4 regions of the Janthinobacterium darwini genome follow, and region 2 is predicted to be linked to each of the others. Evidence: predicted binding sites of a transcription regulator. Region 2 holds the regulator's gene; each other region holds the start of a gene.

Region 1 (7,456 bases), on a different contig from region 2:
CTTCCTGTCGGCCCAGTACGATACGGACGACAAGGTGCGCGGCTTTGCGCTGGGTGCCGTCGATTTCATCGCCAAGCCCTTCCAGGCCGAGGAAATCCTGGCCCGCACCGATGCGCATGTGCGCCTGGCGCGGGCGCAGCTGCAGCTGGCGCAGGAGCGCGCCAACCTGGAACGGCGCGTGGCCGAACGCACGGCCGAACTGGAACAGGTGGCCAGCACCCTGGCGCGCGAAGTGCAGATCCGCCGCGCCAACGAGGAATTGCTGCGCCTCTCGGGCCAGGTCTTCGAAGCCACACAGGACGCCATCCTGATCACGGATCCGGCCGGCATCATCGTCACGGCCAATCCTGCCTTTACCCGCATCACTGGCTACGCGGCGCAGGATGTGGTGGGCACGGACATCATGCGCCTGCACGCCGAATATACGGGTGAAGCGGTGCTGCTGGCCATGCGCCAGGGCTTGCGCAGCAGCGGCTGCTGGTCGGGCGAGGTGCAGACGCGGCGCAAGAGCGGCGACACCTATCCCTGTTTGCTCAGCGTGTCCACCGTGCATGGCCCGGACGGCGGCGTTGTCAACTACGTGGGCGTCTTCCTCGATATCAGCGAGCGCAAGGCCGAGCAGCATCTGATCGACTTCCTTTCCTACCACGACGCGCTGACTGGCTTGCCGAACCGCGTGCTGCTGCGCGAGCGCTTCGAACAGGCGCGCGCCAACGCCCTGCGCGACAGCCAGCAAGTGGTGCTGATGTGCCTGGATCTGGACCGCTTCAAGAACATCAACGATTCGCACGGCCAGGCCGTGGGCGACAAGGCGCTGCAAGTGGTGGCGCGTTTTCTGTCCGGCTGCGTGCGCGAGGGCGACACCGTGGTGCGCCAGGGCGGCGACGAATTCCAGATCCTGCTGCAGGACGATGCCCTGCTGGGCCGCACGCTGGCGCTGGCGCAGACCATCCTGGCCGGCTTGCGCGAAGAGCTCAGTGTCGGTGGCGAGCGCCTGGCGCTGACCACCAGCATCGGCATCGCCATGTGCCCGGCCGACGGCGACAGCCTCGACGACGTGCTGCGCCACGCCGACACGGCCCTGGTGCGCGCCAAGGAAATGGGGCGCGATCATTACGCTTTCTTCACGGAGCGCATGGGCAGCGATATCCGCGCCCGCCTGGCCATGCAGCAGCAGCTGCGCGGCGCCATCGGCCGCGAGGAATTCGAAGTGCACTATCAGCCGCAAATGTGTTTGCGCACGGGCGCCATGCTGGGCGCGGAGGCTCTGCTGCGCTGGAATAACCCGGTGCTGGGCAATGTGCCGCCCGGTCTGTTCATCGCGCTGGCCGAGGAATACGGCTTGATCACCGCCATCGGCGAATGGGTGCTCGAAACCGTCTGCGCGCAGATCCGTGCCTGGCACGACGCGGGCCTGGGCAGCATCAAGGTGGCCGTCAACCTGTCTGGTAAACAGTTCGCGCAGGACCGTACGGTGCCTTTCGTCGAAGCGGCATTGCGCAAATACGGCATCGCGCCCGCCTGCCTGGGCATCGAGATCACGGAAAGCACGGTGATGGGCGACCCGGACAAGGCGGTGGCCGCCCTGACGCGCCTGAAGGATATCGGCGTGGGCATTTCGCTCGATGACTTCGGCACCGGCTATTCCAGCCTGGGTTACCTGAAGCGCTTTCCCATCGACGTGCTGAAGATCGACAAATCCTTCGTCGACGACGTCACCACCAGCAGCAGCGACGCGGCCATCGCGCGTTCCGTCATCTCGCTGGCGCACAACCTGGACATGCGCGTCATCGCCGAAGGCGTGGAAACGCGCGAACAGGTGGACTTCCTGACGGAACACGGCTGCGACGAAATGCAGGGTTATTATTTCAGCCGTCCCCTGGCTGCTGCACCATTCACGGCCTTGCTGCGCGAACGGCGCGCGCTGGCCGTGGCGTAGACGCCGCGGTGCGGCCGATGCACCATGCGGGTGCGTCTGCCGCAGCGTGGTGCGCAATTCTCACGGTTCCATCCCTTGATGCTGGCACATATCCTGCTTAGGTAATCGCTTATTTACGCGATTGCCCCGCATGCCAGACAGTACTCACCCAGCCATGCCCTCACAGGCCAGCGCACATGACGCCTGGCAGGCGCACTTGCGCCTGGGATTTGCCTGGCACGATGGCGTCAGCCGTCTGGTCGAGCGCACGCACAGCGGCCCCCTGCGCGTGCAAAAGCCTTTGTATCCGGAAGGCGATGCCGTCTGCCACGCCATCATCATCCATCCGCCCGGCGGCGTGGTGGGCGGCGACCAGCTGGCTGTCGACGTCACGGTGGGCGAAGGCGCGCACGCGTTTCTCACGTCGCCGGGGGCGGCCAAGTGGTACCGCGCGAATGGCCACGTCTCGGGCCAGCACATCGTGCTGCGCGCCGGTAGCGGCGCTTCCATCGAGTGGCTGCCGCAGGAAAGCATTTTCTTCGACCAGGCGTGCGTGCGCCTGCGTCACGAGGTGGAACTGGCGGCGGACGCCAGCTATATCGGCTGCGACATCGTCTGCCTGGGCCGCAGCGCCTCTGGCGAAATCTTTAATGAAGGCAGCATCGCCCAGCAGGTGCAGATCCGCCGCGGCGGAAAGCTGCTGTGGTGGGAGCAGGGCGTGCTGGCCGCCGGCGGCGCGCTGATGGCCAGCCCACTGGGACTGGGGGGGCACACGGTGTGCGCCACCCTGATCGCCGTCGGCACACCCGTTTCTGCCGCCGTGCTGGCTGCCTTGCGCGAGATCAAGGTGCCTGCCGGCGCCGCGTTTGGCGCCACGCAGATGAAATCGCTGGTGGTGGTGCGCCTGCTGTGCGGCGACAGCGAGGCGGCGCGCACGATCATGCTGGCCGCCTGGCAGCTGCTACGCCCCGCCATGTTGGGACGCGACGCCGTCGTGCCCCGCATCTGGAACACTTAATCAGGAAAGAAGCGCAAGGAAAACCATGGACCTGACTCCCCGCGAAAAAGACAAGCTGCTCATTTTTACGGCCGCGCTGCTGGCCGAACGGCGCCTGGCGCGCGGCTTGAAGCTCAATTACCCGGAAGCGGTGGCCCTGATCAGCGCCGCCATCATGGAAGGTGCGCGCGATGGAAAATCGGTGGCGCAGCTGATGTCGGACGGTACGAAAATACTCTCACGCGCGGACGTCATGGATGGCATCGCCGAGATGATCCCCGATATCCAGGTGGAAGCGACCTTTCCCGATGGCAGCAAGCTTGTAACCGTGCACCACCCGATACCGTAGTTTTTTGATTGGCCAGGGCGCCACCCGCGTCATGGCTGTTTTTGCGCTGGCGACCCGCCGGCAAGCGTAACGCGATCTTTGAAGGAGTCCCTCATGACCCCAGGCGAATACAAATTGGAAGAAGGCGAAATCAGCCTCAATGTGGGCCGCGCCACGGCCACCGTGGTGGTGGCCAACCGGGGCGACAGGCCGATACAGGTCGGTTCGCACTTTCACTTTTTTGAAGTCAACCCGGCGCTGGCCTTCGAGCGCTGGCGCGCCTACGGCATGCGCCTGAACATCACGGCCGGCACGGCCGTGCGCTTCGAACCTGGCCAGCAGCGCACGGTGGAACTGGTGGCGCTGGCGGGGGAGCGCAAGGTCTACGGCTTCAATGGTGAAGTCATGGGCGAACTGCAAGACACTCCACCAGGAAAGGATTGAGATGGCCAGCATGCCCCGCAGCGCATACGCCGAAATGTTCGGCCCCACCACGGGCGACCGCATCCGCCTGGCCGACACGGAACTGTTCATCGAGATCGAGCATGACTATGCGATCTACGGCGAAGAAGTGAAATTCGGTGGCGGCAAGGTGATACGCGACGGCATGGGCCAGTCGCAGCGCTGCGCGGCCGAGGTGATGGATACCGTCATCACGAATGCCGTCATCCTCGACCACTGGGGCATCGTGAAAGCCGATATCGGCTTGAAGAATGGGATGATCTTCGGCATCGGCAAGGCGGGCAACCCGGACATCCAGCCTGGCGTGACCTTGCCCATCGGCGGCGCGACCGAGATTATCGCCGGTGAAGGCATGATCGTTACGGCCGGCGGCGTCGATACGCACATCCATTTCATTTGCCCGCAGCAGATCGAGGAAGCCCTGATGAGCGGCGTGACGACCATGCTGGGCGGCGGCACGGGGCCGGCCGTGGGCACGGCCGCCACCACCTGCACGCCGGGACCATGGCACTTGCACGCCATGCTGGCCGCCGCCGACGCCTTCCCGATGAATCTTGGCTTCATGGGGAAAGGCAACGTCAGCTTGCCGCTGCCACTGGAAGAGCAGGTGCGCGCGGGCGCCATCGGCCTGAAACTGCACGAGGACTGGGGCAGCACGCCGGCCGCCATCGACAATTGCCTGTCCGTCGCGGACCGCATGGATATTCAGGTTGCGCTGCACAGCGATACCCTCAACGAGGGCGGGTTTCTGGAGCACACCCTTGCCGCCTTCAAGGACCGCACCATCCACACCTTTCACACGGAAGGGGCGGGCGGCGGCCATGCGCCAGACATCATCGCCGCCGTGGGACAGTCCAACGTGCTGCCCTCGTCGACCAACCCGACGCGCCCGTTTACCGTCAACACGCTCGACGAGCACCTGGACATGCTGATGGTGTGCCATCACCTGGACCCGGCGATTGCCGAAGACGTGGCGTTTGCCGAGTCGCGCATCCGCCGCGAAACCATCGCCGCGGAAGATATCCTGCACGACATCGGCGCCATCTCGATGATGTCGTCCGACTCGCAAGCCATGGGCCGGGTCGGCGAGGTGATCATGCGCACCTGGCAGACGGCGCACAAGATGAAGGTGCAGCGGGGGGCGCTGGCGCCCGACACGGCGCGCAGCGACAACTTCCGCGCCAAGCGCTATATCGCCAAGTACACGATCAACCCGGCCATCACGCATGGGATTTCCCACGTGGTCGGGTCCATCGAGGCGGGCAAGATCGCCGACATCGTGCTGTGGAAGCCCGCCTTCTTCGGCGTCAAGCCATCGATGATTTTAAAGGGCGGCATGATCGCCGCTGCGCAGATGGGCGACCCGAATGCGTCGATTCCCACGCCGCAGCCCGTGCATTACCGCATGATGTTCGGCGCCTTCGGCGGCGGCCTGAAAAAGTCTTTCACCTTTGTCTCGCAGGCGGCCTACGACCTCGATATCGGGCATCAGCTGAAACTGAATAAATCCGTCATCGCCGTGAAGAACATGCGCGGCTTGCGCAAGCACGACATGATACATAACAGCGCCACGCCGCACATGGAAGTGGACCCGGAAACCTATGCCGTGCGCGCCGACGGCCAGCTGCTGGTGTGCGAGGCGGCCGCCGTGCTGCCCATGGCGCAGCGCTATTTTCTATTTTAAGCAGGAGACATCATGCTCACTTTGCATACCAAGCTGGCGGCTGACGATAGTCGCGCCGCCGTTGCCCAACTTGTGTTGCCCTACGACCAGCGCGAAAAATGCCGGCTGCGCGCCGTGCTGTCGAATGGCGACGAGGTAGCCGTGTTCACCGTGCGCGGCACGGTGCTGCGCGACGGCGAGCGCATGACGGGACCGGAAGGGCTCGTAGTGCAGATCGTCGCCGCGCGCGAACCGACCTACCTGGTGCGCTGCCTTGACGCCCACACCCTGCTGCGCTGCGCTTTCCACCTGGGTAACCGCCACACGCAGGCGCAGGTGGGTGACGGCTTTTTGCGCATCCGCAAGGACGTGGTGCTGAAGGAGATGCTGGAAGGCTTGCAGGCGAGTGTGACGGAGGAAAGCGCGCCATTCGAGCCGGAAGCGGGCGCGTATGGCGGCGGCCATGGCCACCACGACGGCCATGGCCAGCACTTGCTGGCGCCCGTGCCGCTGCGCCAGAAGATTCACCGCCCCAGCGACACACCGGGCACCGCATGATGCAGGCATCGGCCCTGCTGCATTTGCTGCAGTTCGCCAGCCCGGCCTTGCCGATTGGCGCCTACAGCTATTCGCAGGGGCTGGAAGCGGCCCTGGAATGCGGCTTGGTGGTGGATGCGGCCACGGCGCGCGACTGGATCGCGCAGCATCTGACGCTGGTGGTGGCGCGCTGGGAAGCGCCCCTGTGCTGGCGTTTGATACAGGCCTTCGAAGCGCAGGATTTGTATGGCGTGCAGCGCTGGAGCGAACGCTTCATCGCCTCGCGCGACACGGCGGAATTTCGCGCCGAAACCATTCAGATGGGTTATTCATTGACCAAGCTGCTGGCCGAGCTGGGCGTGGCTGATGGCGTGTTGATCGACATGCTGCAGGGCCAGCCGGAAGTGGCGCTGCCCACGGCCTATGCCTGCGCCGTGGCGGCGCTGGCCATTCCGCGCGAAGAGGCGCTGCTGGCCATGCTGTTCGCCTGGGCGGAAAACCAGGTGCTGGTCTGCGTGAAATCCGTACCGCTGGGGCAGGTAGCGGGCCAGCGTTTGCTGCTGTCGCTGCGGCCGGAGCTGGAAGCGGCGGCCTGCACGGCGCAAACCTTGCAAGACGAAGAGATGGACAACTGGGCGCCCGGCCTGTCGCTGCTGTCGATGCGGCACGAAGTGCAGTACAGCCGTTTGTACCGTTCCTGAACACTACACCGAGAGACTACAACATGACATCGATTACCTCAAATCCCCTGCGCGTAGGCATCGGCGGCCCGGTCGGCTCGGGCAAGACGGCCCTGTGCGAAATGCTGTGCAAGGGCATGCGCGAGCGCTACGACATGGCCGTCATCACGAATGACATCTACACCAAGGAAGACATGGAAATTCTGCTGCGCGCGGACGCCTTGCCGGCCGAGCGCCTGATGGGCGTGGAGACGGGCGGCTGTCCGCACACGGCCATCCGCGAAGATGCATCCATCAACCTGGAAGCGATCGCGCGCATGCAAGCTGATTTTCCGAATCTCGACTTGATCCTGGTCGAATCGGGCGGCGATAACCTGGCCGCCACCTTCAGCCCGGAACTGTCGGACCTGACGATTTACGTGATCGACGTGGCGGGTGGCGAAAAAATCCCGCGCAAGGGAGGTCCCGGCATCACGCGCTCGGATTTGCTCATTATCAACAAGACGGACCTGGCACCGTATGTGGGCGCCAATCTGGACGTGATGGCGCAGGATGCCAAGCGCATGCGCGGCGAGCGCCCCTTTGTGTTTACCAACCTGCGCAGCGGCGACGGTGTGCAGGTCGTCATCGATTTTATCCGCGAGCAAGGTTTGCTCGACCAACCAGGCAAGGAGCTGCAATGAGCGCAAGAGTGATGATAAAAACAGCCGCCGTGGCGGCACTGTGCCTGCTGGCCTTGCCAGTCATGGCGCATCCCGGCCATGGCGAGAGCGCGTGCTTCCTGGCTGGTTTTGCCCATCCGTTCACGGGCATCGACCATTTGCTGGCCATGCTGGGTGTGGGCATATGGGGCGGCCAGCAGCGCCGCAGC
Region 2 (7,456 bases):
TTAAACTGGGCGTGCCGCTGGACGCCGATTTCGTCTTCGACGTGCGGGCCTTGCCCAATCCCTATTACGACTTGGCGCTGCGCCCGCTCGACGGACGCGACGCACCCGTGATCGCCTTCCTCGACGCGCAGCCCAGCGCGCTGGAACTGCTGGCCGACATCCGCGCCTTCATCGAGAAATGGTTGCCATCATTCAAGTCCGACAACCGCAGCTACCTGACGGTGGCGCTGGGCTGCACGGGCGGCCAGCACCGCTCGGTGTACATGGCAGAACGGCTGGCGCAGTATTTCGGCCCCAATGAACGGGTCGTGCTACGCCACCGCGAACGTAGCTAGAACGCCATTAAAATCTACTGCGCTTCGGTATAGGTGGTCTGCGATGCTCATGTGCGTAAAGCACAGTTCCGCTTCTCAACCACCCCTCCCTTCCGCTCGCTACGGTGTTATTTGGCGTTGTTAATCCAGATGGCGCAGCGGATGCGCTTGCGCCGGCCAGACGGGGGCAAAGAAGCGCGCCACCATGGCCGCATCAACCTCGTCCAGGCTGGCAGGGTTCCAACGCGGAGCATTGTCCTTGTCGACCACCAGCGCGCGCACGCCTTCCAGCACTTCGCCATGCTCGAAATTGTGGCGCACCACGGTGCGCTCCATGCGCAGGCAATCGGCTACGCCCAGTTGGGCGCCCCGCTGCAACAATTCCAGGGTCACCGACATCATCAGCGGCGAACGCTGGCGCATGGCCGCCAGCGCCTTGCTGGCAAACGCGCTGTCATCCTGCGCCAGCGAAGCCATGATGGCAGCGACGGAGCCAGCGCCGAAATGGCGGTCCAGCGCCGCGCGCGCCATGGTCAGCGCAGAAACGCCCACCTGGGCCTGGAACGGCGCTGCCAGGGCCTTGATGGCGACCGGCAAGCCCTGGCCTGGCGTCGATTCGAACAGGGCCAGCAGCGCCCCCATCTGCGCCTCGGGCAGGTACACATCGGCCAGGCCCGTGTACAAGGCATCGGCCGCGTTGATCGTCAAGCCCGTCAAGCCCAGGTACAAGCCCAGCTGACCGGCCAGGCGAGACAGGAAATAACTGCCGCCCACGTCGGGAAACAGGCCGATATTGACTTCCGGCATGGCCATGCGCGTGCGGCCCGTCACAATGCGCAGGCGGTTGCCAGGCCCTGCCTGCGCCACGCCCATGCCGCCGCCCATCACCACGCCATCCATCACGGCGATATACGGTTTCGGATAGAAGTGGATTACATGATTTAAAGCATATTCTTCCGTAAAGAAATCTTCCAGCAACGCACTGCCGCCCTGCGGTGTGGCAAGGCCTGCATCGTAAAAGAAACGGATGTCGCCACCGGCGCACAGGGCTTTCTCACTGCTGGAACGGATCACCACGGCGTCCACCTGCGGATCGTCGCGCCAGGCCAGCAAAACGGTACTCAGAGCGCGCACCATCTCCAGCGACAGGGAATTCAGGGCTTTGGGGCGGTCGAGCACGATGTGGCCCGTGCGGTTGCGGATGGAGGTCTGGACGAAGTCGCTCATGGCAAAGTAAATAGAAGTGAGAACGGGCACATTCTAGCGCCTGTGAGGGGAACATAGCGCTCAACAGCTACGGGCGCAAAAAAGGGCGCAATGTGCGCCCTTAGTTGATCACAACCAGTTGAAAGTCGCAGGCCGCTTAGGCGGCGGCGAATTCTTCTTCCGAGTTGTCTGGCAGATGCTTGATCGCCTCTTTACCGTGCCCTTGCACTTTGGTTTTGTACTTCATCACTTGCCTGTCCAGCTTGTCGATCAGGATATCGATGGCGGCATACAGGTCGTGCGCCAGACTTTCCACATAGACAGTTTTGCCACTCAGACGCAAATTGACTTCGGCCTTTTGACGTTTTTCTTTCTCTTTGAGGTTATCCACGGTCAGAATCACGGCGATATCGATGACTTGATCGAAATGCCGTTTCACGCGTTCCAGCTTCGTTTGTACGTATTCACGGATGGCTGGTGTGACTTCGAGATGATGTCCGCTGATGGTGAGATTCATACACACTCCTAAAGATGATCGGGTTCGTGCGGTCCATCGTATCCGGCCCGCAGAGGAACCGAAAAAAACTTACAAACACTTACGCAGGCTCACTGGCGGAATTTTCAACGCTTCCCGGTATTTGGCAACAGTACGTCGCGCAATCACCATGCCTTGTTCCCCCAGCATGTCCGCAATCTTACTGTCGGATAAAGGATTTTTAGGGTCTTCTGCTCCTGTCAGTTGCACGATCAATGCCCGTATCGCCGTCGATGACGCTTCGCCCCCCGCTTCGGTGGCGACGTGGCTACCAAAGAAATATTTCAACTCGAACATGCCGTGCGGGGTCAGCATGTACTTTTGAGTTGTTACGCGCGAGATAGTACTCTCGTGTAAACCCAGTGTATCAGCTATTTCACGGAGCACAAGGGGGCGCATGGCAACGGCCCCATGCGAGAAAAAGTTCTTTTGTCTTTCTACTATCGCTTGCGCTACACGCAGGATGGTGTCGAAGCGCTGGCGCATATTCTTGATCAGCCACTTGGCTTCCTGCAACTGTGCGCCCATGGCACCCTCGCCCTTGCCCTGCTTGAGCAAGTTGGCGTACATGGCGTTGACGCGCAGGCGAGGCATGACGTCGTTGTTCAGTGTGACTTGCCAGCCATTGCGCGCGCGCTTGACGACGACGTCGGGCACCACGTAATCGGACACGTCCGAGGCGAACACGGCACCCGGATGCGGGTTGCACTGGCGAATCACCGTCTGCGCTTCGCGCAAGTCTTCATCATCGCAATCGAGGGCTTTTTTCAGCTTGTTAAAATCGCGCTGGGCAAACCAGGCCAGGTGTTTTTCCACAATGACGAGGGCCATGCGCCGCGTCACCATGGCGATGTGCGGCAAGCGCTTGATTTGCAGCGCCAGGCATTCGGACGCGTTGCGCGCGCCCACGCCGGGCGGATCGAAACTTTGCAACAGGGACAAGGCCGTACGCATCTCGTCAGCGTCGATTTCCAGCTCTTCCGGCAAACGCGCCAGGATGTCGTCGAGCGACTCTTCCAGGTAGCCATTGTCGTCGAGCGCGTCGATGATCAGCTCGACGAGCGCGCGGTCGCGCAACTCGAGCACCGTCACGCGCATCTGCTCCATCAGGTGTTCGCGCAAGGTGCAGTGGTGGGCTTCAAGTTGCGGACGGGAATCTTCGTCGTCGGGCGCCTTGCCCCTGCTCGCCTCGCTCCAGTCGCTGTCGCCGCCCTCCGCTGCGGCAGGGCTGTCGCCAGCCTCGCCATCAAAGGTTTCCGCTTCGGCCGGCGCGGCGGGTGCCTCCTGGCCTGGCGGCTGGGGCGGTGCTTCGGCCGGCGCGGCCGTGGAACTCAAGGCGCCGTCGGACAGCAGGCGCAGCGAACGGTCGAGCGGATCGTCGAGGCGTTCGAGCAAGGGATTGTCCGTCAGCAACTGCTCCAGCTCCTGGTGCAATTCCAGTGTAGACAATTGCAACAGGCGTATCGATTGCTGCAACTGCGGCGTCAGTGCCAGGTGCTGCGAAGTGCGCAGCTGCAATGATTGTTTCATTGGCTCACATACGGAAGTGTTCGCCCAGATAGACCCGGCGTACCGACTCGTTCGCGATGATGTCGTCGGGGCGTCCCGACGCCAGCACCGAGCCCTGGTTGATGATGTAGGCACGGTCGCAGATACCCAGCGTCTCGCGCACATTATGATCGGTGATCAGGACGCCGATATTGCGCTCCTTCAAGAAGCGCACGATACGCTGGATCTCGATCACGGCGATGGGGTCGACACCGGCGAACGGCTCGTCGAGCAGGACGAAACGGGGGTCGGTGGCCAGCGCGCGGGCGATTTCCACGCGGCGGCGCTCGCCGCCAGACAGCGACAGCGCCTGATTCTCGCGCAATTTTTCAATCTGCAAGTCGGCCAGCAATTTATCCAGGCGCTCCTCGATCTCGGCCTTCTTCAAGGGACGGCCTTCGACGGTCTGGATTTCCAGCACGGCACGGATATTGTCTTCCACCGTCAGCTTGCGGAACACGGACGCTTCCTGCGGCAGATACGACAGGCCCATCTGCGCGCGGCGGTGGATCGGCAGGCGGGAAATATCCACGCCGCTGATATCGATACTGCCGCCGTCCGACGGCACCAGGCCGACGATCATATAGAACGAGGTGGTCTTGCCGGCGCCGTTCGGCCCCAATAGCCCGACCACTTCTCCGCATTCGACTTGCAGCGAGACATCATGCACGACTTGCCGCTTGCCATAGGTTTTTTGCAGCCCGCGAACGATCAGGGTGCTGCCGCAACGAGTATTGTCCATTATTTATTTCCTGACGCGGGCGTGGCCGGCGCTTTCTCCGCCGCCGGTGCCTTGGGCTTCGGCTGGATCACCATGCGCACGCTGCCGCCATCGGGGGTGCTGGTGCCGCTATCGGAATTTTCCATCGCAAATTCCTCCTTGCGGCTGTCATACGAGATGAAGGCGCCGTTGGCCACGTCGGTCGGCTTCGTGCCTTCCAGGCGCGTCAACTTGGCCTTGGAAAACAGTTTCACGACTTCCGTCTTGTTGTTGTATTCCACGCGCTCCGCCTCGCCCTCCACCCACAGGTCGCCTGCGCCATCGCGCTTCTGGCGGAAGGTGGCCAGCTTGCCAGGATCGGCCCAGAAAGTGATGAACTGGTAGCCTTGCGGGTCTTCCGTGATCAGGGCCCGGCCCGCCTTCATGGTCAGAGTCCCTTTCACCAGCACCACATCGCCCGTCAGGGTACGCACCTGCTTGACGTCATCGACGTGGCCGCTACGAGCCGTGATGATGGCTTCCTTCTCGGAATCGGCTTTCTCGGCATGTGCCGTGCCCACGATGCCCAGCGAGCAAATGGTCGAGAATAGAGTCAATAGCAAGATGTTCTTCATAGTATGGTTTCCTTGTTTCATTCTGTCATTTTGCCGCCGCGGCCGGGCGCGGTTTCGGCGGGAGGACCATGCGCAGCGCATTCTGCACTTCCACCACGCCGGTGGCGTTATTGGCCTTCATGCCCACGCCATTGATGCGCGAGGCGCCCGTCAAGATATCGACAGGCACGTTCGTCTCCATTCTTTCCTCATCCGGGAACACCGTCAGCGCTTCCGTCTTGACCGTCAGGTTCTGTGACTTCGGACTGGCCACGCGGTCGATCACGACATTGCGGTGCAGTTGCAGCCGGGTATTGTCCTGGTCGATATGCGCCAGTTCCGCATTCATGTTCATCGGCGGCATGCCTGGCGACAGTTTGCGCACGAAAGGCTGGTCGATATCGGATGAATCGTCCAGCGGAAAATGGGTGAGCTTGGTGCCCGACACGATATAGCTGGGCTTACCCGTCAAGTCCATGCGCACCAGGCTGAAATTGGTGATGAAATAGTCTGGCTCATCCTGATGCTTGCTGGCCGTGATGTCCAGGCCATTCTTGTTCATCACTTCCAGCAGCCAAAAGCTGCCCAGCGCAAAGACGACTGCCCCCAGCACGGTAAAAATCATGCGCCAGCGATGGGCGCCTCCTGGCTTACGCATAGGAATTCACTCTTTCAAATATCACTGGCGGCGAGGCGGTACGCCTCATTCCAGGAACGGCGCCATGACGCGCGCATAGTTGTTCTGGGCGCGCAGCACGAATTCACAGATCTCGCGCACCGCGCCGCGGCCGCCGCCGGCTTGCGTCACATGGTGCGCCAGGCCCAGCGCTTCCGGACGCCCGCCTGGCACGCTGACGGCAAAGCCAACGCGGCGCAGGATGGGCGCATCGATGACATCGTCGCCGATATAGCCGCATTGTTCTTCCGTCAAGCCCGTCAGCGCCAGCAATTCGCGAAACGGTGTCAGCTTGTCATGACCGCCCTGGTGCACATGGGTAATGCCCAGGTCTTGCGCGCGGCGCGCCGTGATGGCCGAGCGGCGCGCACTGATGATGGCCGTCTGCACGCCCGATTCCTGCAGCAGCTTGATGCCCAGGCCATCATACACATTAAACGTTTTCATCATCTCGCCATCCGGGCCGAAATGCAGGCTGCCGTCGGTGAGCACGCCATCGACGTCAAAAATCATCAGTTTGACCTTGGCCGCCCGCGCCAGGTTGTCCGCAACGCTGTCCATCAGATCACCTTCGCTTGCGTCAGATCATGGATATGCAGGGCGCCCACCAGTTTGCCGCCGGCATCGACGACCAGCATCTGGTTGATGCGGAACTGCTCCATCACGGCCACGGCGTCCACTGCCAGGCGTTCGGGCGCGATGCTGCGCGGCTGCGCATGCATGACGTCGCGGATCGCCACTTGCGTGAAATCCTGCACGCGCTCGAACATGCGGCGCAAGTCGCCATCGGTGAACACGCCCACGGGACGGTCATCCGCATCGACGACGGCCGTCATGCCCATGCCCTTCTTCGTCATTTCTTCCAGCGCCTGGAGCAAGGAAGCGTCCACGGCCACCTTGGGCACCCGTTCACCGCTGCGCATGACGTCATGCACATGCGTGAGCAGGCGACGGCCCAGGGCGCCGCCCGGGTGCGAGCGGGCAAAATCTTCTTCCTTGAAGCCGCGCAAGTCCAGCAAGGCCACGGCGATCGCATCGCCCAGGGCAAGGGTCACAGTGGTGCTGGCCGTCGGCGCCAGGTTCAGCGGACAGGCTTCTTTCTCAACAGAAATATCCAGGTGCACGTCGGCCAGCTGAGCCAGGCTGGAGTTCGGTTTACCCGTCATGGAAATGAGCACGCCGCCCATGCGCTTGACGACGGGCATGATGGCCATCAATTCCGACGATTCTCCGGAGTACGATATGGCAATAAAAGCATCTTCCGAAGTGACCATGCCCAAGTCGCCATGGGCCGCTTCGGCCGGATGCACGAACAGGGCCGGCGTACCGGTGGAAGCGAGCGTGGCGGCAATCTTGCGTGCGATATGGCCGGACTTGCCGATGCCGGAGACGACGACACGCCCCTTGCATTGCAGCAACATCGCCACGGCGCGGCCCACGCTGTCGTCCGTGGCCAGGCGCGCGTGCAGCGCAACGATGGCGTCGGACTCGATCTGCAAGGTGGTGCGGGCCAACGCGACGGCGCGCTCGGTCGTCGCTTGCATGTCAATTCGATCAAAAGCTTTCAGCATTGTTTTTTCATGGGTTACACTCATGCCCAAAGTATAAACGAATTAGGAAAGCAAAAAACTTGCCAGTCACAACAAACAACGATTTCCATTGACCGCACCGGGCAACCCATGTTTTCCTCGCTTGAACTGACCCTGATGTTACTCGGCAGCGCCGTGCTGGGCGTGGTCGCTTTCAGAATGTTGCATTTGCCGCCCATGCTGGGCTACCTGGCTGTCGGCATCGTCATCGGCCCCCACGCGCTGGGGCTGGCGGCGGAAAACGAGGCCAGCCACACCCTGGCCGAATTCGGCG
Region 3 (7,456 bases), on a different contig from region 2:
CCTGCCCAGCGCCGCAGGCGGCATGGCGGCAACTTCGATTTGCAAGTCGATACGGTCGAGCAGCGGGCCGGACAGGCGACTGTGATAGCGCAGCACGGCGTCCGGTGTGCAGCGGCAGCGGCCGGAAGCGTGGCCCAGATAGCCGCATGGGCAGGGATTCATGGCGGCGATCAACTGAAAGCGGGCAGGAAATTCGGCCTGGCGGGCCGCGCGCGAAATGCTGATGACGCCCGATTCCATGGGCTGGCGCAAGACATCGAGTACCCGGCGCTGGAATTCGGCGATTTCATCGAGAAACAACACGCCGCAGTGGGCCAGCGAGATTTCTCCCGGGCGCGGCACGTTGCCGCCACCCACCAGGGCCACGCCGGACGCCGTCTGGTGCGGGGCACGATAGGGACGACGTTTCCAGTGTTCCACCTTGAAGTGGCCGCTCAGGGAATGCACGGCGGCCGATTCCAGCGCCTCTTCATCGCTCATGGGCGGCAGCACGCCGGGGAAGCGGCTGGCCAGCATGGTTTTGCCCGCGCCCGGTGGCCCCACCATCAGCACGTTATGGCCGCCTGCGGCCGCTACCTCCAGTGCGCGCCGCGCCTGCTGCTGCCCCTGTACGTCAGCAAAGTCGGGATACGCAAAAACCTGCGCTGCCAGCACGGGCTGATGGCGCTGCAGCGCGGTCTTGCTGGCATGCGCGGCAAAATGGGCGCAGACCTCGAGCAGGCTGTGGGCGGGATAGATGCAGGCATCACTGACCAGCGCCGCCTCGTCCGCGTTCGCCTGCGGCAGGATGAAGGCGCGTGGCGCGCCAGCCTGGCTGCGCTGCATGGCAAAGGTCATGGCCAGTGCGCCACGGATGGGGCGGAGCTGTCCCGATAGCGACAGTTCACCCGCGAATTCGTAATGGTGTAATTGGTCGCCTGGCAACTGGCCGGAGGCGGCCAGGATGCCCAGCGCAATGGGCAAGTCGAAGCGGCCCGATTCCTTGGGCAGGTCCGCAGGCGCCAGATTTGCCGTAATGCGCCGCGCCGGCATGTCAAAGCCACAGTTTTGCAGCGCGGCACGGACGCGGTCGCGCGATTCCTTCACTTCGGTGTCCGGCAGGCCGACTATCGTAAAGGAGGGCAAGCCATTGGCAAGGTGGACTTCGACACTTACCTCGGGTGCCTCCATGCCGGCCAGGGCGCGGCTTTTCAGGACGGCCAGACTCATCAGACTCCCCTTTAGCGCGGGCGCGGTCAGGATCAGTCTAGTCCTTGAAAAGGTGTCAGGCTTGAGGTATGCCAGCAAGGTTGTCAATAACGCGACCTTGCTGGCGGTACTTTATGCCTTTGGGTCGTTCAGGCGCGTTTCCAGTTCGATCAGGCGCAATTCCAGTGCGTCCAGCTTGGCGCGGGTCTTGGCCAGCACTTGTGCCTGGATATCGAATTCCTCGCGCGTGACGAGATCGAGACGGGCGAAGCCCTGGGTCATCATCGATTTCACGTTTTTCTCGATATCCTTGGCAGGCGAGTTTTCGATGGCTTGATGGATCTTGCCTTGCAAGTCGTTAAAGAAGGTATTCATGTCCATGGTCAGTCCTTTTATGGTGCGGCCTGTGCATCGCACCATTGCGGTGCACAGCGGCGTTAATCTGGTGCGAAACTGGGCGGTTCATTGTGCTTCAGCAGTCCATTAGCGCAGTCCTGGCGGCTTGCAGGGTATGTATGGACGGAAATGCACCTGTCAAGGTGGCAAGAGAGCTGGCACGTATTCTGCTAAAGAAGCTATGAACGCTTTGTGATCTCCAGCCAAGATTTTAAACCTCAACCGCTTTAAAAGTTCAATAAAAGGGAATCGCCATGAAGAATCTGTCCAAGAACATGACTTTAGTAGCAGCGTTGACGCTGGCCATGACCGCCGTGTGCGGTAGCGCCATGGCCCAGGATGCAGTGGCAGCGCCTGCTGCGGCCGAAGCCGTACCTGATAACGTGGTGAGCTATAACGTGGCGCTGACCAGCGACTATCGTTACCGTGGGATCTCGCAAAGTCGACTCGATCCTGCCATCAGCGGTGGTGCCGACTACACCCACAATCCGACGGGCCTGTATGTAGGCACCTGGCTGTCGAGCATCAAATGGATCAAGGACGGCGGCGGCGATACCAACCTGGAATGGGATATCTACGGCGGCAAGCGTGGCGAGATCAGCAAGGACTTCACCTACGATGTGGGCGGCCTGTACTACTTCTATCCCTCGAATGGGCTGAGCACCAACGCGAACACCTTCGAGCTGTATGGCCAGCTCGGCTATGGTCCGGCCTACATCAAGTACTCGCACTCGACGACCAATCTGTTTGGCGTGGCTGACAGCAAGAACAGCGGCTACCTCGATGTGGGCGCGAATATCGATGTATACGAAGGTTATCTGCTGAACCTGCATGTGGGCCGTCAGAAGGTCGAGCACAACGATGCCCTCAGCTATACCGATTACAAGCTGGGTGTCACCAAGGATTTCGGCGTGGCAACAGTCGCCCTGGCCTACGTCAAAGCCAATATCACTTCGCTGGCGCCGAATGGCAAGAACCTGGCGAAATCCGGTCTCGTGCTGACCGTGTCCAAAACCTTTTAAGCGAGAATGCCATGAAAATGATTACAGCAATCATTAAACCGTTCAAACTGGACGAAGTGCGCGAAGCCTTGTCGGCTATCAATGTGCAAGGCATTACCGTCACCGAAGTCAAAGGGTTTGGTCGCCAGAAAGGTCACACGGAACTCTACCGTGGCGCTGAGTATGTCGTCGATTTCTTGCCAAAAACCAAGATTGAAGCGGCCGTGGATGACGCCATTGTCGACCAGGCCATTGAAGCGATCGAAGGTGCCGCGCGTACCGGTAAAATCGGCGATGGCAAGATCTTCGTCTACAACCTGGAACAAGTCATCCGCATCCGTACCGGTGAAACCGGCAACGAAGCGCTCTAAGGGGAATATTGATGCGTAAAAATATAACAAAATTGCTCGCTGGGATAGCCTGTCTGTGTGCTTTTGGCCTTGCCACGCCGAGCTTTGCCGATGCCCCCGCCAAGGCGGAAGAGGCCACGACTACTGTCGTCGCCGCTCCCGCCGTGACGCCGGTTCCTGACGCAGCGCCCGCAGCTACCGCTCCGGCACCGGCAGCTGCCGCGCCAGCAGCTGCGCCCGTCGCCAACAAGGGCGATACCAGCTTCATGATGATCAGTACCTTGCTGGTGATTTTGATGACCATCCCCGGCCTGGCCCTGTTCTACGGCGGCCTGGTGCGGTCGAAGAACATGCTGTCGGTGCTGATGCAAGTGTTCATGGTGTTCGCGCTGGTGATCGTGCTGTGGTGTATTTATGGCTACTCGATCGCCTTCACGGAAAAAACCGCCTTCTTCGGTGGCTTCGACCGCCTGTTCCTGAACGGCATCTGGGATCCGGCCAAGGGCACGTTTGCCGCCGCCGCCACCTTCAGCAAGGGCGTCGTCATTCCCGAGTTCGTCTTCGTGGCTTTCCAGGGCACGTTTGCCGCCATCACGTGCGCACTGATCGTCGGCGCCTTTGCCGAGCGCGCAAAGTTTGCCGCCGTGCTGGCCTTCGTCGTGCTGTGGTTCACGTTCGCCTACCTGCCGGCCGCCCACATGGTGTGGTTCTGGACCGGTCCTGACCTGATCACGAATGCCGCTACCTCAGCCAGCGAAGCCCTGAAGGCTGGCTGGATCTGGCAAAAAGGCGCGCTGGACTTCGCCGGCGGCACCGTGGTGCACATCAATGCCGCTGTCGCGGGCCTGGTGGGCGCGATCATGATCGGCAAGCGCGTTGGCTACGGCCGTGAATCGATGGCGCCGCACTCGCTGACGATGACCATGATCGGCGCCTCCCTGTTGTGGGTGGGCTGGTTCGGTTTCAATGCCGGTTCCTCGCTGGAAGCGGGCGATGTGGCGGCCCTGGCCTTCGTCAACACACTGCTGGCAACTGCTGCCGCCACCCTGTCGTGGGTATTTGGCGAGTGGATCAGCAAAGGCAAGCCATCCATGCTCGGTGGCGCATCGGGCGCCGTTGCCGGCCTGGTGGCGATCACCCCGGCGGCGGGCTTTGTCGGCCCGATGGGCGGCCTGGTCATCGGCTTGCTGGCCGGTGTCATCTGCCTGTGGGGCGTGAACGGCCTGAAACGCCTGATCGGCGCCGACGATTCGCTCGACGTGTTTGGCGTGCATGGCGTGGGCGGTATCCTGGGTGCCTTGTTGACGGGTGTGTTTGCTGCACCACAACTGGGCGGTCAAGGCATCTTCGACTATGTCACCAACAAGATGTCGGCTGACCCGTATTCGATCGGACACCAGGTATGGGTGCAGGCGCAAGCGGTCGGCACCACCATCATCTGGTCGGCCGTGGTCTCCCTCATCGCGTATAAGCTGGTCGACATCGTCATCGGCCTGCGCGTACCGGAAGAAGAAGAGCGCGAAGGCCTCGATATCACCAGCCATGGCGAACAGGCATATCATGGCTAAATGATAATGATCTGGCATGTCAGCGCCCCGGCGCGGCATGCTAGGCTTGAAAAGGCGCCTCTTTGAGGTGCCTTTTTTTCGTTGTGGGAATGGAAAAGGTCTTTAAAACAAGGCTTTTGCCCCGATTTGGGGTACTTACACGGTAATATAGTCGGCAGTTCTGTGTGCTTTTTTGAATACTGCACATAATTTAAGGATGTAACTATGGTTCCCCATCTCGTCACGGCCCTGACCGGACCGCTGCTCGACCTCGAAAAAAAGATTCTGGCCGCGACGCCGGCCATTGAGCGCTGGTTCCGCATGGAGTGGCAAGAGCACACGCCGCCCTTCTATTGCTCGGTGGATTTGCGTAATGCGGGCTACAAGCTGGCGCCCGTCGATACCAATTTGTTCCCCGGCGGTTTTCATAACCTCGCCACGGAAATGCTGCCCTTGTCAGTGCAGGCGGCCATGGCTGCCATCGACAAGTATTGCCCGGACGCCCGCAACCTGCTGATGGTGCCGGAATTGCACAACACCACGCCGCAATACTTGCAAAACGTGGCGCGATTGATGCAGATCTTCCGCCAGACGGGACTGCACGTGCGCCTGGGCTCGTGGTCGCCCGAGATCACCCAGCCGACACCGCTGGCGTTGCCAGATGGCAACATGCTCGTCATCGAGCCGCTCGTGCGCCTGAATAACGGCCGCCGCCTGGGCTTGAAGGATTTCGATCCGTGCACGATCTTGCTGAATAACGACTTGTCGGACGGCATCCCCGATATCTTGCAAAATATTCATGAACAAAGCCTGCTGCCGCCTTTGCACGCGGGCTGGGCCCTGCGCCGCAAGAGCAACCACTACACGGCCTACGATGAGGTGGTGAAAAAATTCGGCAAGATGATCGATGTCGATCCATGGATGCTCAACCCGTTTCACGCCAAGTGCAGTGACGTCAACTTCCAGGAAGGCGAGGGCGAAGATGCGCTGGCCGCCAGCGTCGACGTGCTGCTGGCCAAGATCCGCAAGAAATACAAGGAATACGGCATCAAGGAAAAGCCCTTCGTCATCGTCAAGCCCGATGCGGGCACGTATGGCACGGGCATCATGACGGTGCGCGACGCCAGCGAAGTGCGCGACTTGTCGCGCAAGCAGCGCGACAAGATGTCCATCGTCAAGGACGGCAAAGTCGTCACCGACGTCATCATCCAGGAAGGCGTGCCCACGTTTGAAAGCATCAAGGATGCCGTGGCCGAGCCTGTTGTCTACATGATCGACCGCTACGTGGTGGGCGGTTTCTATCGCGTGCACGCGGAGCGGGGCGTGGACCAGAACCTGAACGCGCCCGGTTCGCAGTACGTGCCGCTGGCGTTTGCCCAGCAGCATGCCGTGCCGGACTTGAAGGCCAAGCCGGGCACGGCCGCGCCGAACCGCTTCTATGTGTATGGCGTGGTGGCGCGACTGGCCTTGTTGGCTGCATCGCTGGAAATGGAGCGCACGGACCCGAATCCCGAGGTGTATTGATCGATCCCAGCAGCTTGCCGGGCGCGGTGACTACTGCGCCTGGCGATCTCGGCTAGAATCAAGCATTCCTTATCCAGGCTCCCCGATTGGACGCACCATGAAAATTGCATTCCTTGCCGACCCGCTGGCAGGCTTCAAGACTTACAAAGATTCCACTTTCGCCATGATGCGCGAAGCGGCCAAACGCGGCCACGCCGTCTACGCCTTCGAGCAGAAGGACATGGCGCTGGAAGAGGGCATCGTCACGGCCCATGTGCAGCACATCGAGCTGACCGGCGACGAGCACGACTGGTACAAGGTTGTCTCGCGCGAGGAAGTGCGCCTGTCGGCCCTGGACGCCATCATCGAACGCAAGGACCCGCCGTTCGACATGGAATACGTGTACGGCACGTATCTGCTGGAACTGGCGGAAAAGCAGGGCGCGCATGTCTTCAACAAGCCGTCCGCCATCCGCGACAACAATGAAAAGCTGGCCATCGCCCAGTTTTCCGAATTCACTTCGCCCACCCTGGTGACGTCGAATGAAGCGCGCCTGCGCGCCTTCCACGCCAAGCACCAGGACGTCATCTTCAAGCCCCTCGACGGCATGGGCGGCACGGGCATCTTCCGCGTCAAGGCCGATGGCCTGAACCTGGGCGCCATCATCGAGACCTTGAGCGAGAACGGCGCGCAAACCATCATGGCGCAGCGTTTCATTGCCGACATCGTCAAGGGCGACAAGCGCATCCTCGTCATCGGCGGCAAGCCGGTGCCATTTTCGCTGGCGCGCATCCCGCAGGCGGGCGAAGTACGCGGCAACCTGGCGGCCGGTGGAACGGGCGTGGCGCAGCCCTTGACGGCGCGCGATCTGGAAATAGCAGAAAAGCTGGGCCCGATCCTGGCCGCGCGTGGCCTGATGCTGGTAGGATTGGATGTGATCGGCGACTATCTGACGGAAGTCAATGTCACCAGCCCGACCTGCTTCCAGGAAATCATGCAGCAGACGGGTTTTGACGTGGCGGCCATGTTTGTCGACGCCGTCGAACATGGCGTCGCACAAGCGCAGCAGCGCCAGAAGGTGAAATGACTATGGTAGGGATTTTGCTCATGACACATGCCCCGCTGGGACAGGCGTTCATCGCCGCCTGCGCGCATGTGTTTCGCGGGCCAACAGAACGTTTTGAAGCCATCGATGTTGTCGCCGACCAGGACCTGGCGGAAGTGCAAAAGCTGGCTTCCGAAGCCATTTGCCGCCTCGACGACGGCTCCGGCGTGCTGGTAATTACCGATGTGAAGGGCGGCACGCCGTCGAACTGCTGCAACAAGCTGGCCGATGCGGGCCGGGTGGAAGTCATCGCCGGCATCAGCCTGCCGATGCTGCTGCGCGCCATCACGTATCGCCGCGACACGCTCGACGTGGTGGTGGAGATGGCGCTGGCCGGTGCGCAAAGCGGCGCCGTGCGCGTCGATA
Region 4 (7,456 bases), on a different contig from region 2:
CGTCTGCGCCCTGGCCATCCCGGCGGCGCCGGCGCTGGCGTCGCCGCTCGACTGGATCTCCAGCAACGGTATCCAGGGCAGCGGCAAGCTGCAAAAACAGACGCGCGAAGTGGGCAGCTTCCATGGCGTGGCGCTGAATGTGCAGGGCACGGTCGAATTGCGCATTGGCAACACGGACAGCATCACCATCGAGGCCGACGACAATATCCTGCCGCTGATCGAAACGGTGGTGGAAAACGGCACCCTGCGCATCCGCCCCGCCAGGCGCAATACGTTTTTCCGCCAGAGCAACCTGACCATCGTCATCCAGGCGCGCCAGGTGGAGCGCATCAGCGTGGGCGGCTCGGGCAGCATCACGGCGACGGGCTTGCGCGCCGACAATCTGCGCTTCGACGTGGGCGGCTCCGGTTCCATCAACGCGCGCGATCTCGACAGCCGCCAGGTGGCCGTGGCCATCGGCGGCAGCGGCAACTTCAAGGCCAGCGGCAAGACGGAGCAACTGACGGCATCGATCGGCGGCTCGGGCAATATCCAGGCGGGCCGCCTGGCCGCGCGTGAGGTGCAGGTAAGCATCGGCGGCTCGGGCGAGGCGGAAGTGTGGGCCAAGGACGACTTGACCATCAGCATAGGCGGCTCGGGCGAGGTGAGCTACTACGGCGATCCGCGCATCAGCCGCAGCATGCAACGCTCCAGCAGCATCAAGCGCCTGGGCAGCGCGCCGAATTAAGCGCCTGCAATGACAAAAGCCCGGATCGCTCCGGGCTTTTGGCGTTTCTAACGGTCAGAATCAGCGCGCCGGCTTCACCGGTTCGCGGTCGATCAAGACCGTGTTGACGCTGTCGGTCAGCCAGATCTGGCCATCCTGGATCGTGCATTGCAACTGCATGTTGCGCTGCGCCAGCTTGCTCATGTCTTGCGCCGCCTCGGATGGCAGGTTGATTACGGTCAAGTTCTTCGCCCGTTCCAGTTTGTTCGCGATTTGCTTCCACCAGATATGGCTGGTTGCGCCATAGCTGTAGACGATCACTTGTTCCGAACGCCCGCACGCCTTCAGGATACGCTTTTCGTCGGGCTGGCCCACTTCAATCCACAGCTGGATGGCGCCCGTCAGGTCTTTCTGCCACAGGTCGGGTTCTTCCGTATCGAACAAGCCCTTGGTGAAAGTCAGCGCCTCGTCGGCGTGGATGGCGAACGCCAGCAGGCGCACCATCATGCGCTCGTCCGTTTCTGACGGGTGGCGTGCCAGGGTCAGCGCGTGATCCTGGTAATAGTTACGGTCCATGTCGGCGATCTGCAGATCGGCTTTGAAAATTGTTGCTTTAAGGGCCATCGTGTTTCTGTCTCGGTAAAGTGGGTGTCAATATTGTACGGGCGACGGTATCAGCGGAACACTACCGTCTTGTCGCCATTTTTAAGGATGCGGTGTTCGACGAACCATTTCACGGCGCGCGCCAGCACCACGCACTCGACGTCGCGGCCGATGGCCGTCAGCGTTTCGGCATCCATCGCATGGTCGACGCGCTCGACATCCTGCTCGATGATCGGGCCTTCATCCAGGTCGCCCGTGACGAAATGGGCCGTCGCGCCGATCAGCTTGACGCCGCGCAAGTGCGCCTGCGCATACGGCTTGGCGCCCTTGAAGCTGGGCAGGAAAGAATGGTGAATATTGATGGCGCGGCCGTCGAGCGCCTGGCACAGGCCGGGCGACAGGATCTGCATGTAGCGCGCCAGCACCACCAGGTCGATCTTGTGCGTGTCCATCAAGTCGATGATCTTCGCTTCCTGCGCCAGCTTGGCCGCTTCCGGCGCGCCAGCCGCCAGCGGCAGGTGGTGGAAGGGAATATTGTAGCTGGCCGCCAGCTGGTAGAACTCCATGTGGTTCGATACGATGGCGGGGATTTCCACGTTCAGCAAGCCGCTCTTGTAGCGGAACAGCAAATCGTTCAGGCAGTGACCAATCTTCGACACCATCAGCATGACGCGCGGCTTGACGCGCGCATCGTGTAATTGGCCATTGAGCTGCATGGCTTGCGACAGGTCGGCGAAGTCGCTGCGCAACTGGGCGTCGCTGATGGCGCCGTCTTCGAGCGCGAAATGCACGCGCATGAAGAACAGCTGGGACTCCTGGTCGCCGAACTGGGCGGAATCGATGATGTTGCAGCCGTGTTCGGCCAGGAAGCCGGATACGCGGTGCACGATGCCGCGCTGGTCCAGGCAGGACAGGGTCAGGATGTATTCGGGATGCGTCATGGTCGCGGAATAAGGCAAAAAAGGTGGTCTATGCTCGGCTCAGCCACGCGCGCCGGCCATCGGCTGCGCTGCCGCGAGCTAGCTATTGTCGCACGGCAGGGCCTGTAAGCCAGCATTTTCCACACAAGCAGCATGACTGCCAGCGCTGGCAAGACGATTGTCGTTCATTTGATCTGGCACAAAGTCATCGCGATTTTCCACCTGCCAGCTGCCATTTCCGGGCTAAACGGGCATCCGGCGTGGAACCTGGCACGCCATTCGGCGTCTATCTCTTTGCTTGTCTCCGCATACGTCGCATCCGGTGCGCCGGGTGTTTCCTGGATCAGCTTTTCATTGAGGTAGAACATGTCCACAAACAGTCTCCCCCCAAGTCCCATCCCCGCCCTGAAGTCCCATCTGGAGGCCCAGTGCAATTTCGCCACAGACCTATCGCGCAAGCTGTTCGACACGGCGCAGCAACTGAGCGAGCTCAATCTGCGGCTGGCGAAAGACCTGCTGCAGGAGTGGATCAGCGCCAGCCAGCAACTGCTGTGCGCGCGCGACACGGGCGAGTTCATGTCGCTGGCCGCTGCCCAATTCCAGCCGGGCAGCAACAAACTACGCCAATACCAGCAGCGACTCGGCAATCTCGTCGCCAGTGCCAATGTCGAGATGAACCAAACGGCACAGTATCACCTGCCCGAAGCGAGCCGCACAGCCGTGGCCTTTGCTGACGAAGTGGCGCGCAAGACAGCGGCAGAAACGGAAAAGGCCACGCAGCGCCAGCGCGACATGATCGAGAAAATGCACGCCATGGAGCACCGCGATGGCGCGGGCCACAGCGGCGATACCAGCAGGCAATCCGATCAGGTGCATTGAGCACTTGAATTGAACACCAGACCCCACCCGACAGCAAGGAGAGCGACATGGCTAACAGTAATGAGCAGGGCAACGGCGCTGGCAGCAGCCAGAAAACCAAGGAATCGGGCAACGCCAAAGGAACGATCAAGCGCGGCTTCGCCGCCATGAACGAGCAGCAGCAACGCGAAATTGCCAGCAAGGGCGGTCAGGCAGCCCATCAAAAGGGCACGGCGCATGAATTCGACTCGGAAGAGGCGCGCCGGGCCGGGCAGAAAGGCGGTGAAGCCGTCAGCCGCAACCGTGTACACATGGCGGAAATCGGCCGCAAGGGTGGCGAAAGCCGGCAATCGGCCCAGCGCGCCAATGAAAGCCGCAGCAGCAGCACGGCAGGCAGCGGCAGCGCCGAGCAGCAAGCCAAGGCGAGCCGGCAAGGCAGCAAAGACGAGGACGACAAGGGCCAGGGCTAGTGCTGACTGGCTGACCTGCCACGCACGGCTTGAGGACGGCACGGGGCGGCGCTGGCGGCCCCATGCCGGGGCCGGCGCAGCGCGGGGGGCGGCGGTATGGTACATTCTCGCCTTCCCCGCCACCCCGCCCTTCCCCGCATGCAGCCATCCCTGAAATACCTGAGCGCCTATTCCGAACAAACGCAAGCGCAAGTGCAGCAACTGATCGCGCAAGACAAGCTGGGCGAAGTCCTGTTAAAACGCTACCCGAATGCGCACGATGTGCGCAACGACAAGGCGTTGTACCAGTACGTGCAAGACTTGAAGAATGAATTCCTGCGCAACGCCGAGCCCATTAACAAGGTGGCGTTCGACAGCAAGATCCACGTGATCCAGCATGCGCTGGGCTTGCATACCTCGATCTCGCGCGTGCAGGGCGGCAAGCTCAAGGCCAAGCATGAAATCCGCGTGGCCACCATGTTCAAGGAAGTGCCGCTGGAATTCCTGCGCATGATCGCCGTGCACGAACTGGCGCATGTAAAAGAAAAGCAACATGACAAGGCCTTCTACAAGCTGTGTGCGTACATGGAACCGCAGTACCACCAGTACGAATTCGACGTGCGCCTGTACCTGACCCAGCTCGACCTGTCGGGCCAGCGCCTGTGGTCGTGACGGCCGGTGTCGACCGGCGTGAAAAAGCCGCCTGGTAAAAGGCGGCTTTTTTTCGTGTTCGCCGGCAGGGTCGGCGCTAATTCAGGCTCAGGCGGCGTTCTTGCGGCGGCGCAGGAAGGCCAGCAGGCCCAGGCCGCCCAGCAGCATGCCATACGTGGCCGGTTCGGGCACGGCGCTCACACTGGCGGCGATATTATCGACCTGGAAGGTGTGCAAGGCGCCTTCCTTCCACGATGCCGACACCAGATTGTCGAAGCCCGTGAACGTGTAATCGCTGAAAGTATGGCTGCCATCGAGACTGAAGGTCTGGGTCACCGTGCCGCCGCCCACCTGATGGCCGACAAAGGTCACGTCGTAGGAACCGGGCAGGCTCACGAAGTCAGCCAGGCTGATCGAGCTGAGCGAGAATGCAGCACCGTCGGTACGGCTCAAGGTTGTCGTCGACAGCAGCGTGGCGCTCAGGCCGGCCGAGCCCGCGTAGGCCAAGCTGCTCTGATGCGCAGAACTCAACAGACCCAGGAAGCTGCTGTTGAAATCGTAGCCGCCTTCCGAGTAGGAGGGGAAAAGGGAACCGAGGATGCCGGGCTGTTCCAGCGCATCGAAGCCGATGGTAGTGGTTTGCGCGTGGGCGCCGCCAGCGGCGAGAAGGGCAGCGACAGCAGTCGCGCGCAAGAGGGTCATTGGTTTCAAAATAGCATCCTTTCGAGATGATGAAGTAGCGTGGTTGCGGCAACTGGAAACGGATCGGCACCTTTTTTTGGGAGTCCGTACAACACTCGTCGGTGTCCGATATTCCTAACTTTTGAACCATGCCAGTAGACCACATCCATGCATAAAAAGCATCTTCATTTTCAAAAAAACATGCCTCGAAGGAAATATTTTAGATATATTTTTATTAATTGAAATGTTGAGCGCGATCAATTTTCCCGTGCGGAAACAAAAAAGCCATGCACTTTCCAAGGCATGGCTGTATCGCAAGGCATCGACGACGCTAGGGCGCGCAGTCCTTCAGGCGCTGCACCAGCGCGGCAGGATCGGCATCGGCGTTGAGGAAAGCCGCGTGCTGCGGGCGGATGAAGCCCTGTTCCCTGCCGTTTTCCACGAAAGCAATCAGGCCATCATAGAAACGGTCAACATTGAGCAGGCCGATGGGCTTGGCATGCAAGCCCAGCTGGGCCCACGTGAGCATCTCGAACAGCTCTTCCAGGGTGCCATAGCCGCCGGGCATGGCGATGAAGGCATCGGACAGGCTGGCCATCATCGCCTTGCGTTCATGCATGTCCTTCACGATGAACTGACGCGTCAAGCCCGTGTGGCCCACTTCGCGTTCAACCAGCTGGGTGGGAATCACGCCCGTCACCTCGCCACCGAGGCGCAGCACTTCATCGGCGATCACGCCCATCAGGCCGACCTTGCCGCCGCCATACACCAGTGAGATATTTTCCGCCACCAGCACGCGCGCCGCCACCGCATAGTCGGGCGAGACACCCGCGTTAGCGCCACAGTACACACATAAAGCCTTGATCACAGTATTTCCTACCCTTTCAGTTCATCGATCGCCGCCTCGACCTCGAGGCGTTCCTTGGCGTCTAGGGCCACACACTCGGCCGCCTTTTCATACAGGGCCAGCGCTTCCGCCAGCTTTTTCTTTCCGTCGAGCATGTTCAAGGCCCGCGCGTACTCGCTGTGCGCCAGCGCCGAATACGGCGTCAGGGCCAGCGCCGTCTTGAAGTGCTGATAGCCATCTTCCTTGTTGGCGCCGTAGGTCAGGCCGCCTATCATGGCGCCGACCTTGTCGATAATTTCCGCATGATATATCCCAAACGCGATATGCGCTTCCGCATGCATGGGCGCCATGGTCATCGTGCGGTCCAGGCTGTTGCGCACGCGCGCCCCCATGCCCTGCGCCAGGGCCTTGACGACGGACGTACCCAGCGCGTAGCGGCCCAGGCTGTAGGCATGCCAGTAGTAGCCGGCCGGATTGTCCGGCTGCTCGCTCTGCTGGCGCTCGCAGCGCTCGGCCACTTCTTCGTACATGTCGAGTTTCTGGCTGTCGTTCACCTCCAGGTGCGTGGCATAAATACAGGTCGCCTTGTGCGCCACCGCATAGCCGGGCACGCCGACGGCCAGGCCCAGCTTCACGGCGCGCTCGAAGTCGCCCGCGTGGAAGGCCAGCCAGGCCTGCACCAGCGCCGCGTGCGTGGGAAACGGTTCCACGTCGCCCGCATGCAGGCGCGCCCAGGCTGCCTCCAGGGTTTGCGGCGTGTAGACATATGCTTCGCCCGGATAGGGGAATTGTTTCCAAGCCATACATTTCTCCTGTAAATAAGCACTTGCCGCCAGCGACCGTGTCAGTCTTTCTTGAGTTTGGTCACATACTCTTCCGACAGTTTGCGAAACAGCAAATGCGTTTCATTGCGCAAATACGGCCCGATCAGGGACAGGACCTGGTAGCAGCCGCGCGCCAGCGCATCGGACATCGATTGCTGCTCGCTATACTTGCGCGGGTTGCGCACATACTCGTACGACAGCCAGTAGGTGGCAACGACCACCATATTCGTCGCCATGGCAGCGACTTCCATGTCCGACGCCTCCAGGGACTGTTCGCTGCGCAAATCTTCGCACAGCTGCGTGGCCACCTTGATCTTGTGCGCCAGGATCAGCTTGAAGTGCAGTTCCAGCTTGCGGTTGCGCGACAGCAAATCATTGAGGTCGCGATAGAAAAAGCGGTAGCGCCAGATCAGTTCGAACATCAGGTGCAAATACAGCCAGACATCCTCGATATTCGAGCGGCGCCCGTCAGGCACGGTCAGGATGCGTTCGATTTCCGCCTCGAACTGGACGAAGATCGAATTGACGATGTCGTCCTTGTTACGGAAGTGGTAATACAGGTTTCCCGGCGAAATATTCATCTCTTCCGCAATCACGGTCGTCGTGATATTCGGCTCACCAAACTCATTGAACAGGCGTAGCGACAACTCCAGGATGCGTTCGCGGGTACGGCGTGGTGCTTTTTGTAGCATGGCGGGCAATCTCTCTGTGTTCTGCCTCAAGCATACCACCTTAGATAGCCGTAATGAAACACGCCGCCCCACGGCGCCGGCGAAAAGTCCGGGCAAAAAAAAGCCTGCGCGAGCAGGCTGGAGGAATGCTGCGCCGACTCAGGCTGGCGGCGCTTTTTTCTTCGCCGCCGCTCTCGCAGCAGGCTTGCTCACTGGCTGGGCTGCGGCGCGCGGCGCGGCCCTGGC

What was found. Region 2 encodes sigma-54, which starts transcription at its own class of promoters, with help from an activator protein. Its sites were predicted from a motif close to TGGCANGNAANCTGCTTT; they were not measured.
Region 1: ACQ4WZ_RS05380 (urease accessory protein UreD) is a predicted target of sigma-54. The motif match lies at 2,022-2,039, and genes of this name have one in related genera.
Region 3: ACQ4WZ_RS25710 (TorF family putative porin) is a predicted target of sigma-54. The motif match lies at 1,741-1,758, and genes of this name have one in related genera.
Region 4: ACQ4WZ_RS14205 (PEP-CTERM sorting domain-containing protein) is a predicted target of sigma-54. The motif match lies at 5,155-5,172, and genes of this name have one in related genera.

What each region holds. Positions count from the first base shown of each region.
Region 1 is NZ_JBNYXX010000001.1:1,173,789-1,181,244, forward strand. Features, by position in the region: gene ACQ4WZ_RS05375 (EAL domain-containing response regulator) at 1-1,939, shown strand, start outside; gene ACQ4WZ_RS05380 (urease accessory protein UreD) at 2,094-2,936, shown strand; gene ACQ4WZ_RS05385 (urease subunit gamma) at 2,962-3,264, shown strand; gene ACQ4WZ_RS05390 (urease subunit beta) at 3,358-3,687, shown strand; gene ureC (urease subunit alpha) at 3,689-5,389, shown strand; gene ureE (urease accessory protein UreE) at 5,402-5,926, shown strand; gene ACQ4WZ_RS05405 (urease accessory protein UreF) at 5,926-6,606, shown strand; gene ureG (urease accessory protein UreG) at 6,630-7,268, shown strand; gene ACQ4WZ_RS05415 (HupE/UreJ family protein) at 7,265-7,456, shown strand, end outside.
Region 2 is NZ_JBNYXX010000005.1:75,948-83,403, reverse strand. Features, by position in the region: gene rapZ (RNase adapter RapZ) at 1-335, shown strand, start outside; gene ACQ4WZ_RS23605 (enoyl-CoA hydratase/isomerase family protein) at 456-1,541, opposite strand; gene hpf (ribosome hibernation-promoting factor, HPF/YfiA family) at 1,678-2,037, opposite strand; gene ACQ4WZ_RS23595 (RNA polymerase factor sigma-54) at 2,107-3,585, opposite strand; gene lptB (LPS export ABC transporter ATP-binding protein) at 3,590-4,345, opposite strand; gene lptA (lipopolysaccharide transport periplasmic protein LptA) at 4,345-4,938, opposite strand; gene lptC (LPS export ABC transporter periplasmic protein LptC) at 4,964-5,575, opposite strand; gene ACQ4WZ_RS23575 (KdsC family phosphatase) at 5,621-6,154, opposite strand; gene ACQ4WZ_RS23570 (KpsF/GutQ family sugar-phosphate isomerase) at 6,154-7,188, opposite strand; gene ACQ4WZ_RS23565 (monovalent cation:proton antiporter family protein) at 7,273-7,456, shown strand, end outside.
Region 3 is NZ_JBNYXX010000006.1:254,092-261,547, reverse strand. Features, by position in the region: gene ACQ4WZ_RS25720 (YifB family Mg chelatase-like AAA ATPase) at 1-1,209, opposite strand, end outside; gene ACQ4WZ_RS25715 (accessory factor UbiK family protein) at 1,321-1,569, opposite strand; gene ACQ4WZ_RS25710 (TorF family putative porin) at 1,839-2,606, shown strand; gene ACQ4WZ_RS25705 (P-II family nitrogen regulator) at 2,618-2,956, shown strand; gene ACQ4WZ_RS25700 (ammonium transporter) at 2,968-4,503, shown strand; gene gshA (glutamate--cysteine ligase) at 4,708-6,006, shown strand; gene gshB (glutathione synthase) at 6,104-7,072, shown strand; gene ACQ4WZ_RS25685 (PTS sugar transporter subunit IIA) at 7,075-7,456, shown strand, end outside.
Region 4 is NZ_JBNYXX010000001.1:3,087,661-3,095,116, forward strand. Features, by position in the region: gene ACQ4WZ_RS14170 (head GIN domain-containing protein) at 1-727, shown strand, start outside; gene ACQ4WZ_RS14175 (YaeQ family protein) at 788-1,330, opposite strand; gene purU (formyltetrahydrofolate deformylase) at 1,381-2,250, opposite strand; gene ACQ4WZ_RS14185 (hypothetical protein) at 2,415-2,597, opposite strand; gene ACQ4WZ_RS14190 (phasin family protein) at 2,596-3,108, shown strand; gene ACQ4WZ_RS14195 (KGG domain-containing protein) at 3,156-3,557, shown strand; gene ACQ4WZ_RS14200 (YgjP-like metallopeptidase domain-containing protein) at 3,696-4,208, shown strand; gene ACQ4WZ_RS14205 (PEP-CTERM sorting domain-containing protein) at 4,296-4,889, opposite strand; gene ACQ4WZ_RS14210 (LOG family protein) at 5,200-5,733, opposite strand; gene ACQ4WZ_RS14215 (tetratricopeptide repeat protein) at 5,745-6,518, opposite strand; gene ACQ4WZ_RS14220 (TetR/AcrR family transcriptional regulator) at 6,560-7,231, opposite strand; gene ACQ4WZ_RS14225 (phasin family protein) at 7,370-7,456, opposite strand, start outside.